Armatimonas rosea: one gene and its partner. The main gene of each other region encodes a partner of the protein of the gene in region 2 in a complex. Links are inferred from orthologs where the notes say so. Each region holds a gene or a part of one and is shown on either strand. Other genes may lie near its edges.

What was found.
Region 1: the proteins of mfd (region 2) and uvrA are in contact, whole or in part, in a crystal structure (PDB 4DFC), measured with the Escherichia coli proteins. The link is inferred for Armatimonas rosea from one-to-one orthologs.

The regions. Positions count from the first base shown.
Region 1 is NZ_JACHGW010000005.1:161,832-167,041, forward strand. The notes cover bases 1,330-4,729. They hold uvrA (excinuclease ABC subunit UvrA), read left to right. Parts: upstream 1,330-1,703; coding sequence 1,704-4,529; downstream 4,530-4,729. Other genes in these bases: HNQ39_RS24235 (prepilin-type N-terminal cleavage/methylation domain-containing protein), read right to left, coding at 1,330-1,530; HNQ39_RS24245 (DUF4058 family protein), read left to right, coding at 4,539-4,729. In the rest of the region: HNQ39_RS24220 (hypothetical protein), read right to left, coding at 1-114; HNQ39_RS24225 (hypothetical protein), read right to left, coding at 125-430; HNQ39_RS24230 (hypothetical protein), read right to left, coding at 439-678; more of HNQ39_RS24235, read right to left, coding at 679-1,329; more of HNQ39_RS24245, read left to right, coding at 4,730-5,210. UniProt on the Escherichia coli protein: The UvrABC repair system catalyzes the recognition and processing of DNA lesions. UvrA is an ATPase and a DNA-binding protein. A damage recognition complex composed of 2 UvrA and 2 UvrB subunits scans DNA for abnormalities.
Region 2 is NZ_JACHGW010000003.1:191,192-197,127, forward strand. What follows is about bases 1,201-5,326. They hold mfd (transcription-repair coupling factor), read right to left. Parts: upstream 4,992-5,326; coding sequence 1,401-4,991; downstream 1,201-1,400. Other genes in these bases: HNQ39_RS15940 (zinc-ribbon domain-containing protein), read left to right, coding at 1,201-1,248; HNQ39_RS15950 (tetratricopeptide repeat protein), read left to right, coding at 5,095-5,326. Also shown: HNQ39_RS15935 (sugar phosphate isomerase/epimerase family protein), read right to left, coding at 61-816; more of HNQ39_RS15940, read left to right, coding at 859-1,200; more of HNQ39_RS15950, read left to right, coding at 5,327-5,936. UniProt on the Escherichia coli protein: Couples transcription and DNA repair by recognizing RNA polymerase (RNAP) stalled at DNA lesions. Mediates ATP-dependent release of RNAP and its truncated transcript from the DNA, and recruitment of nucleotide excision repair machinery to the damaged site.

The sequences.
Region 1 (5,210 bases), on a different replicon or contig from region 2:
CTCCGGCAACGTCTCCACACTGGACTTGATCGGGCGGACCACTGCAAGGGCTGCCAGGGTGGCGATACTGCCCACAAGGAGCAGGAGACCGGCAGGTTTTAGAATAACGTGCATTGCATAACTTTCAGTGTTTCGGAACCTGAACCCCGTGTGCCGCCAGGGCCCCAAGCGCCATGCGCTTGGCCTGGGGGGGCATGTGGGGATCGTTCTGGATGCGGGCCACCTCTTTTTGCATCATCGCAGGGATCTGCGCGGCATCGTAGGTGTGCCCGGCATCCGTCGGGTTTAACTGCTGTGACATCAGAACCGCCGCTCCCAGGGTGAAGGCGCAGGCGACGGAAGTGATGAGCGGGTTGACCGCGGCTTCCAGCTTGTTTTCCTTCTTCGGTGGAGGAGGGGAGAAGCGATTATCTCTGATTTCAATAAACATGGCAGTCGTTATCGTCCTGTATTCTGGTTCATGGCTTGGCCCATCTTGCGCCCCATCTCCTGCCCATGCATCGCGGCCGCTTTGGCCTGAGGCGGGATATGGGCGTTCTGGATGTTCTGGGGGATCGCCGCCTCGATTTGTTTCTGATCGTTGGCCGCAATCACCTTGCCTTCGTCGTTCTTATTGCTACAGCCCAGCGCCGTGAGGGCGAGGCCTAGGAGTAGTATCAGTACAAGAGGATTTTTCATTTAGTACGGGTACCAGCCTTCCCGAGTCCAGCCCAGCGCCGAGCCCGCGGGGACATAGATATTCTTGTACCACTTGATCCCGCCGCGGGGCATCGCCTTGGCGTGGCCGTCGAGGAAGACCACGCTGACGGTCTTGTTGTGGCGGAAGCGGGGCATCATCCCACAGGTCGCCCAGTTGTTAAAGCCTGAGTTGACGCTCTCGCTGGCGACAAAGTCGCAGTCGGCTTTGCCGGGGGTATCCAGGGCGAGCTGCATCCCATCGAGCTTGTCATCGACCTCGCCGTTGTTCTTGACATAGGCGACCCAGTCCCACTCCCAGGTAGCGAAGTTCAGCCAGCCGTTGTTGCCGTCGTTGATCCCTTTTTCCATGATCCCGATCTTCTCGGTGGGGGCCTCGATCTGGGACATGGTCACCACGGGAAACGGGGACGGGTTCCAGGGGGTCTCGCCATCGCCAAAGACATCGAGGTGGAAGCCGTAGATATTGGGCTGAAACTGAGCGGGCGACGACGGGCAGCTATACGTGCCGGTGCGTGCCGCGACCCAGTCGCCGGTCTTGACACCTTGCTTGGTGTAGGGGTAGAGCATCTCCGCGATCCCGATCTGGCGACCGGAGCCGGCAACATCGTAGTACTGGACACGGGGGTAGGTCTCGTCGTAGTCCTGGAGGTACTGGACCAGCCCGAGAGCAAGCTGCTTCTGGTTGGAGAGGCAGGAGACACCGCGCGCTTTCTCACGGGCTTGGGCAAAGACAGGGAAGAGGATCGAGGCAAGGATCGCAATAATTGCAATCACAACGAGGAGCTCAATCAGCGTGAACGCCTGTTGTGGGCGTGTGTGACTTGATTTCATAAACGAGAGATCTTTCTAGGTAGAGTGTTGGTGCAGTGCCGCTGCGAGATTTAGTAAAGGTAGTTAAATACTCGGTTTTCCTATGTCTCTTTCTGCAGGGGGAAGGGAAATTATTTTGGGAGTTGTGGTAAAATCTCCCAGTGAACACTCGTTCGTCTCATGCCTCCTCGTCTCTGCACTCTCATATCGTCGTCCGTGGTGCCCGCCAGAACAACCTCAAGAACATCGACATCGATATTCCGCGCGACCAGCTGGTGGTGATCACGGGGCTCTCCGGGTCGGGGAAGTCGTCGCTGGCCTTCGACACGCTCTTTGCCGAGGGGCAGCGGCGCTATGTCGAGTCGCTCTCCGCCTACGCCCGGCAGTTCCTGGGGCAGATGGACAAGCCCGATGTGGACCAGATCGAGGGCCTCTCACCGGCGGTCTCCATCGACCAGAAGAGCACGTCGAAGAACCCCCGCTCGACCGTCGGCACAGTCACCGAGATCTACGATTATCTACGCCTGCTCTTTGCGCGTGTCGGGACGCCCCACTGCCCCAAGTGCGGCAAGCCGGTCACCCAGCAGCAGCCTAGCCAGATTGTCGATGTGGTGATGACGATGGAGGAGGGGGCGCGCATCCAGGTGCTCGCTCCGATCATCCGGGGCCGCAAGGGCGAGTACAAGAAAGAGCTGGAGGAGCTCAAGAAAGAGGGCTTTGCCCGTGTCCGAGTGGATGGCACGGTCTATGACCTAGAGAGTGTCCCCACTCTGGATCGCTACAAACAGCACGACATTGACATCGTTGTCGATAGAATTGTTGTCAAGCCCGGTGTCGAGAAGCGTGTCGCGGACTCCGTCGAGACGGCGCTAAAACGTAGTAAGGGCCTGGTCGGGGTGGAGATTGTCGGCGGCGAGGTGCTGCTCTTCTCCGAGAACTTTGCGTGTACCAGCTGTGGCATCTCCCTCCCCGAGATCGAGCCGCGGACGTTCTCGTTCAACTCCCCGTTTGGTGCTTGTGAGACCTGCCACGGCCTCGGCACCCAGTCCGAGTTCGACCCGGAGCTGATCGCCCCGGACCGCGAGATGAGTATCGGGCAGGGCGGCATCAAGTACTTTGTCTACAAGTCCGGCAAGGAGATCATGAGCGAGGGGCGCACAGCGCTCTTTGCCGCGGTCGCCAAGAAGCTGGGCTTCACGATGGAGACCCCGCTCAAGAAGCTCACCGAGACCCAGCTCCACTCGCTCTTCTATGGCATCAAGGGCAACGTGACCATGGAGTCCAAGAACCGCTTTGGGCGCACACGGCACTTCGACACCGAGTTTCCGGGGGTGATCGCCATCATGGAGCGCCACTGGAACGAGACCAGCTCGGACTACATCAAGCAGGACCTGGAGCAGTACCGCCGCAACAACCCGTGCCCTGCGTGCAAGGGCCAGCGCCTCAAGCCCGAGGCACTGGGCGTCCTCTTTGGCGGCAAGAACATCTCCCAGATCACCGCCTTCTCCATCGCCGCCGCCGTGGACTTTGTCGAGAAGCTCACCCTCACCGAGCGCGAAATGCTCATCGCCCGGCAGATATTAAAAGAGATCGGGGCGCGCCTGGGCTTCCTCAAGAATGTTGGGCTGGGCTACCTGACCCTAGATCGGGCCGCAGGCTCGCTCTCGGGTGGGGAGGCGCAGCGCATCCGCCTCGCCACCCAGATCGGCTCGGGCCTGATGGGGGTCTTGTATATCCTCGACGAGCCGAGTATCGGTCTGCACCAGCGCGACAACACCCGACTGATCGAGACCCTCGTGCGTCTGCGCGACCTAGGCAACACCATCTTAGTGGTCGAGCACGACGAAGAGACCATGGAAGCGGCGGACTGGCTGATCGATATCGGGCCGGGCGCAGGGATTCATGGTGGCTACGTGGTCGCACAAGGCCCGCCCAGTGTCGTGAAAGAGTCGCCGGACTCGGTCACGGGGGCCTACCTCTCTGGCCGCAAGAAGATCGCGCCGCCCGCCGAGCGGCGTAAAGGGGATGGTCGCAACCTGACCATTGTGGGCGCACGCGGCAACAACCTCAAGAACGTCACCGCGCAGATTCCGCTGGGCACCATGACCGTGGTCACGGGGGTCTCTGGCTCGGGCAAGTCCACCCTCATCCAGGACACGCTCTACCCCCGCCTGATGAATGAGGTCTACCGCTCGCACATGGTGGCCTCGCCGCATACCGGGATTTCGGGGATCGAGCATATCGAGAAGGTGATCGATATCGACCAGTCCCCGATTGGCCGGACGCCGCGCTCCAACCCCGCCACCTATACCGGCACCTTCGACCTAATCCGCGACCTCTTCGCCGCCACCCCCGAGGCAAAAGTGCGCGGCTACGGCCCCGGTCGCTTCAGCTTCAACGTGAAAGGCGGTCGCTGCGAAGCCTGCCAGGGCGATGGCATCCTGAAGATCGAGATGCACTTCCTCCCGGATGTCTATGTCCCCTGCGAGGTCTGCAAGGGCGCGCGCTACAGCCGGGAGACCCTGCAAGTGACCTACAAGGGCAAGAGCATCAGCGATGTCCTGAACATGTCGGTAGGGGAGGCAGTTGAGTTCTTCGAGGCCGTCCCACGCATCGCCCGCAAGGTGAAAACCATCGCCGATGTGGGTTTGGACTACATCAAGCTCGGCCAGCCCGCCACCACTCTCTCGGGCGGCGAAGCGCAGCGTGTCAAGCTCGCCACCGAGCTCTCCAAGCGCAGCCACGCTGGGACTATCTACATCCTCGATGAGCCCACCACCGGCCTGCACTTCGCCGATATCGAAAAGCTCCTCACCCTCCTTCAGCGCTTAGTGGATGCTGGAGCCACCGTCCTCGTCATCGAGCACAACCTCGATGTCATCAAGTGCGCCGACTGGGTGCTAGACCTCGGCCCCGAAGGCGGCGACGGCGGCGGGATGATCGTCGCCACCGGCACCCCCGAACAAATCGCCCAGTGCGACACAAGCCACACTGGGCGATACTTGAAGAAGATGCTGTAGAGTATTCCTATGCCGCCATTTCCTGGAATGAATCCGTACCTGGAGAGTGTGGAGCTGTGGCACAACCTGCACCACGCCCTGATTACCTGCATTGCGGGTGAGCTAAACCAGACCCTCCCTCAAGGCTTCGCTGCCGAAATGGAGGAGCAGGTCTATCTCTTGCCCCCTCAGGACTCGCTCTACCCCGATGTCGCTATCGTTCGGCGCCCCAGCTCCACACCCAACTTTGCCAGCGCACCCAATCCCACCGCAGGAGCCGTTGCGCTTGCTCCCTCTCCCTCGCTGGAGATTCGCGCCGAGCCACAAGAGATTCATACGTCGCGTGTGCGCGTCGTGACCACCAGAGGACGGCGAGAAGTCGTGGCGTTTATCGAGGTCCTCAGCCCAACCAATAAAGAGGGCGAGGGCCGCGAGGAGTACTGGGCAAAGCAAGCGGAGCTACTCGATAGCGACACGCATCTCCTAGAAATAGACTTTCTACGCGGTGGTAAGCATACCATCGCCGCTCCTGCGTCCACGCTCGCCGAGCAAACGGGCTTCTGGGACTACGTTGTCTGTCTCCACCGCGCCGGAAGTGGCCCCGTCTACCAGTGCTGGCCCTTCACCCTCCGCGATCCGCTGCCCATTGTGGTCGTCCCGCTGACGCAAGGCCACCCGGATATTGCCCTCAACCTCCCCGCG
Region 2 (5,936 bases):
TGGAGGAGGACTTCATACAAACACTATATTCCATAGTTGCGCGGAAATAACAAGAAAAGATTAAATGATGAAGCGTGCCAGGTAGTCGCGGGAGAACTTGAGGAAGTCGTAGCGGCGGGGGCCGGTGTAGAGCGCACTGTGGGGCTCGATACAGACCGCGCCGTCGTAGCCCGCGTGGTAGAGCAGCCCAAAGAACTCCTCCCAGCGGATCGAGCCTAGGCCCGGATTGGGGTCGGCGACGAACTTCCCGCCCACCTCCAGTACGTCTTTGGCGTGGACATGCTTGAGCTGCGCCGACGCATGGTAGAGCTCGGCTTTCCAGTCCCGGTGGAGCTGAATCGGGTGCGACGGATCGAACTTGACACCCACTCCCGAGGCAAGCGGCAGGGCTTCGTCCCAGGCGGCGGGCCGGTCGATAATGTTTTCCCAGTGGCAGTTGTAGAACGCCGCGGTCAGCCCAAGCTGCTGGGCATCGTGGATTAGGGGCAGGAGCTTGCGCACCGCGGCTGTTGGAGTTACGGCACCCGAGCCGCTCCCAAAGACCACGACCGGTGCCCCCAGCAGGGCGGTCAGCGCGATCACGCGCTCCAAGCGCACCAGCCGCTCCGCCCCCGTGGCTTCGTCAAAGTAGTTCTGCCCAAAGAGCGAGACGGCAGAGAGCGTGATCTGATGCTCCGCGAGTGCTGCCTTAAACGCACGACAGTCATCGAAGAGTGGCGTGTCCCCAAAGAGCGCCAGCTCCAGGCAGCCAAACCCCTCGGCGGCGGCAAAGGCGACATCCTCGACCCGTCCGTCGGTTAAAAATCCCAGTGTCATGCCAGAGAGTTTACGCTAAAATGGGCGCAAGGAGAAGGGGTAATGTTCTGCAAGAAGTGTAATGCCCAAAACGACGACGAAAAGAAGTTCTGCGGCGAGTGTGGCGCAAAGCTAGAGCCCGCGCCCGATCCCGTCGCTGTCGAGGGCCAAGACGGCGCGTACTACTGCTCGCGCCACCCCAAAGTCCCGACACTCCTACGCTGTGGCCGCTGCGAGACTCCCATCTGCCAGAAATGTGTTGTCTTCGGTCCCGCTGGTAACCGCTGCAAGGCCTGCTCCCGCCACCGAACCCCCCTCCGCCCCCGCGGCGTCGCCCACGAAGTCGCCCGTGGCGTCTCTGACGTGGCAAGTAGCGGCCGTGGCTACTGGATCTTTGGCTTCTGGGCGATGGTCGTCCGCTTCATCGCCAGCCTCTTTGGCCGCGATTTTTAGAGCCAGGGCCTGAAAGTCCCTGACCGGGTACCCTTTGGGTGCGCCTTCGGCGAAGCGGGCCGAGCCCGCAGGGAGGGATGTCGCGGAGCGACTTTGTGGCGCTTGCGCCAGAAGCGAAGCGGGCCCGCCTCGTCCATGAGGCCGGCCCTTTTCTATCTCCCTCGCAGGCTGGCGCGGATGTCGCGGCGGCGCTCCTCGGACTTGGAGTCCGGGGTGGGCGGGGGCTCTTTCAGCGCCTTGTCGAGGTACTCGACCAGCTCCTCGGTCTGGGGGAGCACTTTTAGGGTCTGGATGTTCATCACCACTTTTCCCGGCTCGAAGCTGTAGCCCTGCGCGGGCTTGAAGGCGGCGGCGAGCGCACGGACCGCGTGCTTGGGAAGCGCGACTCCGGCCTTGAAGGTGACGATCACCTGGCGTGCCTCGGTCTGGATGCTCTCGATCCCCACCTCCGCGCAGCGCAGGCGCAGGCGCAGGAGCCCCAGTGCATTCCAAACCGGCGGGGGCGGCGTGCCAAAGCGGTCCTCGAACTCATCTTGCAGGCGCGCGACATCGGCGCGGTCGCGGACCGCGGCGAGCTTCTTGTACATCAGGATGCGCTGCGGCTCGGCAGGAATGTAGGTCTGCGGGATGGTCGCGGCCACGGGCAGATCGACAGTCGGGAGGGGGATATCCTCTTTATCCGGCTCCTCGCCCTTGAGCTCATGAATCGCTTGCTCCAGGAGCTGCAGGTAGAGATCAAAGCCCACCGAGCTCACGGTTCCGCTCTGCTCCGCCCCGAGAAGATTGCCCGCGCCGCGTAGCTCTAGGTCTCTGAGCGCGATCTTGTAGCCGCTGCCCAGGTCAGTGAGCTCGCGGACCGCATCGAGGCGCTGCTCGGCGATTGTCGAGAGGTTCTTCCCACGCCGGTAGAGCAGGTAGGCGTAGGCCTGCACCTTGGAGCGCCCTACGCGCCCGCGGAGCTGGTAGAGCTGGCTGAGCCCGAGCTTGTCGGCGTTGTCGATAATGATCGTATTGACATTGGGGATATCCAGCCCGGACTCGACAATGGTGGTGCAGACCAGGACATCGAACTTCTTGTGGTAGAACTCGAACATCGTGTCTTCGAGGTCGTCGTTGCTCATCTGTCCGTGCGCCACTTTGCAGCGCGCGGTGGGAACTAGCTGCTCGATATGGTTGGCGATATGGTAGATACTCTCGACCCGGTTGTGCAGGAAGTAGACCTGGCCGCCATGATCGAGCTCGCGCAGGATCGCCTCGCGGATGAGCATGTCATCGAACTCTTTGACATAGGTCTTGACCGCGCTGCGGCCCTCGGGCGGGTCGTTGATGAGGGACATATCGCGGATTCCCGAGAGCGACATGTGCATCGTGCGGGGAATCGGGGTCGCGCTCATCGCCAGCACATCGACACTCTGCCGGAGCTGCTTGAGGCGCTCTTTGTGCACGACTCCAAAGCGCTGCTCCTCATCGACAATCACCAGCCCAAGGTCCTTGAACGCGACATCTTTGGAGAGCAGCCGGTGCGTCCCCACCACGATATCCACACCGCCAACCCGCAGGTCTTCGATGGTCTTGCTGTGCTCCTTATTGCTTCGGAAGCGCGAGAGCTGATCGACCCGCACGGGGAAGGCGGCGAGGCGCTCGCTGAAGGTCTGGAAGTGCTGGGACGCCAGAACCGTCGTGGGGCACAAGACCGCCACCTGCCGGCCCTCACTCGCCACTTTAAACGCGGCGCGCATCGCCACCTCGGTCTTGCCAAAGCCCACATCGCCACAGATCAGGCGGTCCATTGGGCGGGGAGACTCTAGGTCCCGCTTCACGTCTTCAATGGCCGCGAGCTGATCCGGGGTCTCGGTGTAGGGGAAGGCCTGCTCCATGTCCTGAATCCAGGGCGAGTCGGGGGCGTAGGCATAGCCCTCAATGGACTGGCGCTTGGCATAGAGGGCGATCAGCTCCCCGGCGATCTCCTTAACCTGACGCTTGGCCTTGGCGGTCGCCTTGAGCCACTCCGTTCCTCCCAGCTTATTGACACTGGGCGAGCCGCCCTCGCTGCCGATGTACTTCTGGACCCGGTCCACCTGGTCCACCGGTACATAGAGCCGGTCGGAGCCCTCGTAGGCGATGACTAAAAACTCTTTCTCCACGGGAGGCGCGCCCGGAAACGGCGCGGTGTTCATCTTGGTCAGCCCCGCGTAGACCCCGACCCCGTGGTGGATATGCACCACGTAGTCGCCCGCCTTGACATCGAGCAGGCTCGTGATGCGCATTCCCTCGCGGAACTCCTTGCGCTTGGTCTGCTTCTTGAACTTATGCCGGTCTCCGAAGATCTCCGCATCGGAGAGCACGACCAGCCCGGCCTCGGGGAGGCGGAAGCCCGCGGGGAGCAGGCCGTCGATCAGCTTGACCTTCTCGGTCTCCAGAACGCCAAAACCCCGAATCCGCGGAGCCTGCGCCGAGACAATCGCCACGGTGGCCCCGTTGCTGGTCCAGGTCGCGATCGCGTCTTTGAGGGGGGCGGGGCGTCCCCCAAAGCTCTCGGCGGGCGCGCCTTGGACAGTGAGGTGCTGCGACGGTGCCAAGAACGGCAGGGCGCGCGCCAAGAGTGTCAGGAGCAAGGTCGGGTGGGCTGCCGTGAGCGCTTGGAAGGTTGGGGTGAACTCGCCCCAGAGGCCCCCCCCGCCCCCAAGATTGGGGGAGCCTGAGGGGGGGAGAATCTCGCCGCGCTCGGCGCGGCCGGCGAGGCTCTTGGTGATGCCATCGAGGACGCGCTCGGCGTAGGGCTCCAGCTGCGCGGGCTCATCGAGGATCAGGAGGGCACCCTCGGGGAGGAAGCTGGCGGTGGGGACGGCATCCGGGTGGAGGAGGGGCAGGTAGCGCTCTACCCCACCGAAGTAGTTGGCCAGCCCGATCTTGACAATGTCGCCCTCGGCGCTATCGCGGAGCTTCTCGGCGCGCTCGGGGGCGCTGGCGAAGCTTTTCAGCGCGACCGCGAGCTGCTTTTTCAGCGTCTCTTGCGCGGCGGCCATGCGCTCACGGGAGTAGGCCATCTCGTGCGCCGCGACGATCACGACACTCTCTCGCTTGCCGTCGCTGCGCTGGCTCTCAGGGTCAAAGGGCCGGATGCTCTCGACATCATCGCCAAAGAGGTCGATCCGAATCGGGCCTTCCGAGTCGGCGGGCCAGACATCCAAGAGATCGCCGCGCCGTGCGAACGTCCCCGGAAGCTGCACGAGATCGGTGCGGCGGTAGCCAAAGGCATTGAGGCGCGCGGCGGTCTGGTCGAGCGAGAGCGTGCTGCCCACCGTGACTGTCAAGCGCCGTGCCTTGAGCACCGACGGTGGCGGGGCGAGCTGGAGCAGGGCGGTGGCCGTGGTCACCAGCACCTTGGGGTAGCTCCCCTGTGCTAGGTCGCCCAAGAGCCGCACGCGCTTGCCCGAGCCACGCACATCCCGCTCCGAGTCGGCATCGTCTAAGAGTAGGTTGAGCGAGCTGGGAAGCCGCTCCACCCCCTCGATCCCAAAGAGTGCGATATCCTCCGCCAGCCGCGCCGCGGCATCGTCGGTGTAGGTCACGACAACCAGAGGCTGAGAGAAGTCTTGGGCGAGGCGTGCCAGGAGCCAGCCTCGTCCAGCGACAGGCATTCCTTCGAGCTGGACAGCACAGAGACCCTGCCGCAGTGCTTCTTCGGCCTGCGCCAGGGTCTTCCAGCCATCCGCCTGTGAGAGCAGAGCGGTCAAGTTCATGGAAACGGGATTATACCCCTCGCAAGAAAAAAATTCCGTTTGTGTCACTCCAGGAGAAGTAAAGAGTCGTATACTCTTGCTAATCGCAAAGGAGATAGTTGATATGGCAGATGAGCAGACACTGCGCGACCAGGGCGCGCAGCTTTTACGCGAAGGGAAGGTTCGGGAAGCGGTCACGCTTTTACAGCAGGCAGCGGAGCAGAACCCCCAAGATGAGGGGACCTGGCGGCTCTTGGGGGCCGCACTAGGGCAGAGCCACGACCCGGAGGGCTCGGTTACCGCGTTTCAGAAGGCAGTTACCCTGCTACCGACCTCCGCAAAGAACCACTACAACCTGGCGGTCGCTCTCCAGGTGGCCGAGCGTGGCAACGAGGCCCGGCAACACCTAGAGAAAGCACTGGCGCTGGACCCCAGCTACGAGCAAGCGCGCCTGCGTCTGCGCGACCTGGCCGCCAAGACCGCCCCCGCCCCGATGGGCACCCTGACGCCCGCCGCGCCGCCGCCGCCGCGCACCAGCCTGACACCGGTCGGGGGAGGCGCGGGGCTCGCTCCGATTGGGGGGCTCGCGCCCATTGGGGGAGGGGCACCAGAGCCGCCCGCTCCGACAATGGCGGGCTTGCAGCCCGTTGGAGGAGGTGCGCCCGAGTACAGCGCCTCGCCGGGAGGCTACACGCCACCGTCGAGCCTCAGTGCGCCTACAGCGGGACCCCCGACCGGCTCGCGCGAGAAGCCCCTCGATATCCACGAGGGAATCCGCGCCACGGGCTACGATGCCTACCGCGGCCTCCAGGGCGATGTCGAGGGGGCGGTGCGTGGCTTCAACTTCGGGGCGATGATCTTTGGCCCGATCTGGCTCTGGAACCACGGGATGAGCGATATCGCCAAGTACTGGATTGTGGGACGCTTTGTGCTCCGTATCGGGTTTGCAAGCTTCAATATCGGCTG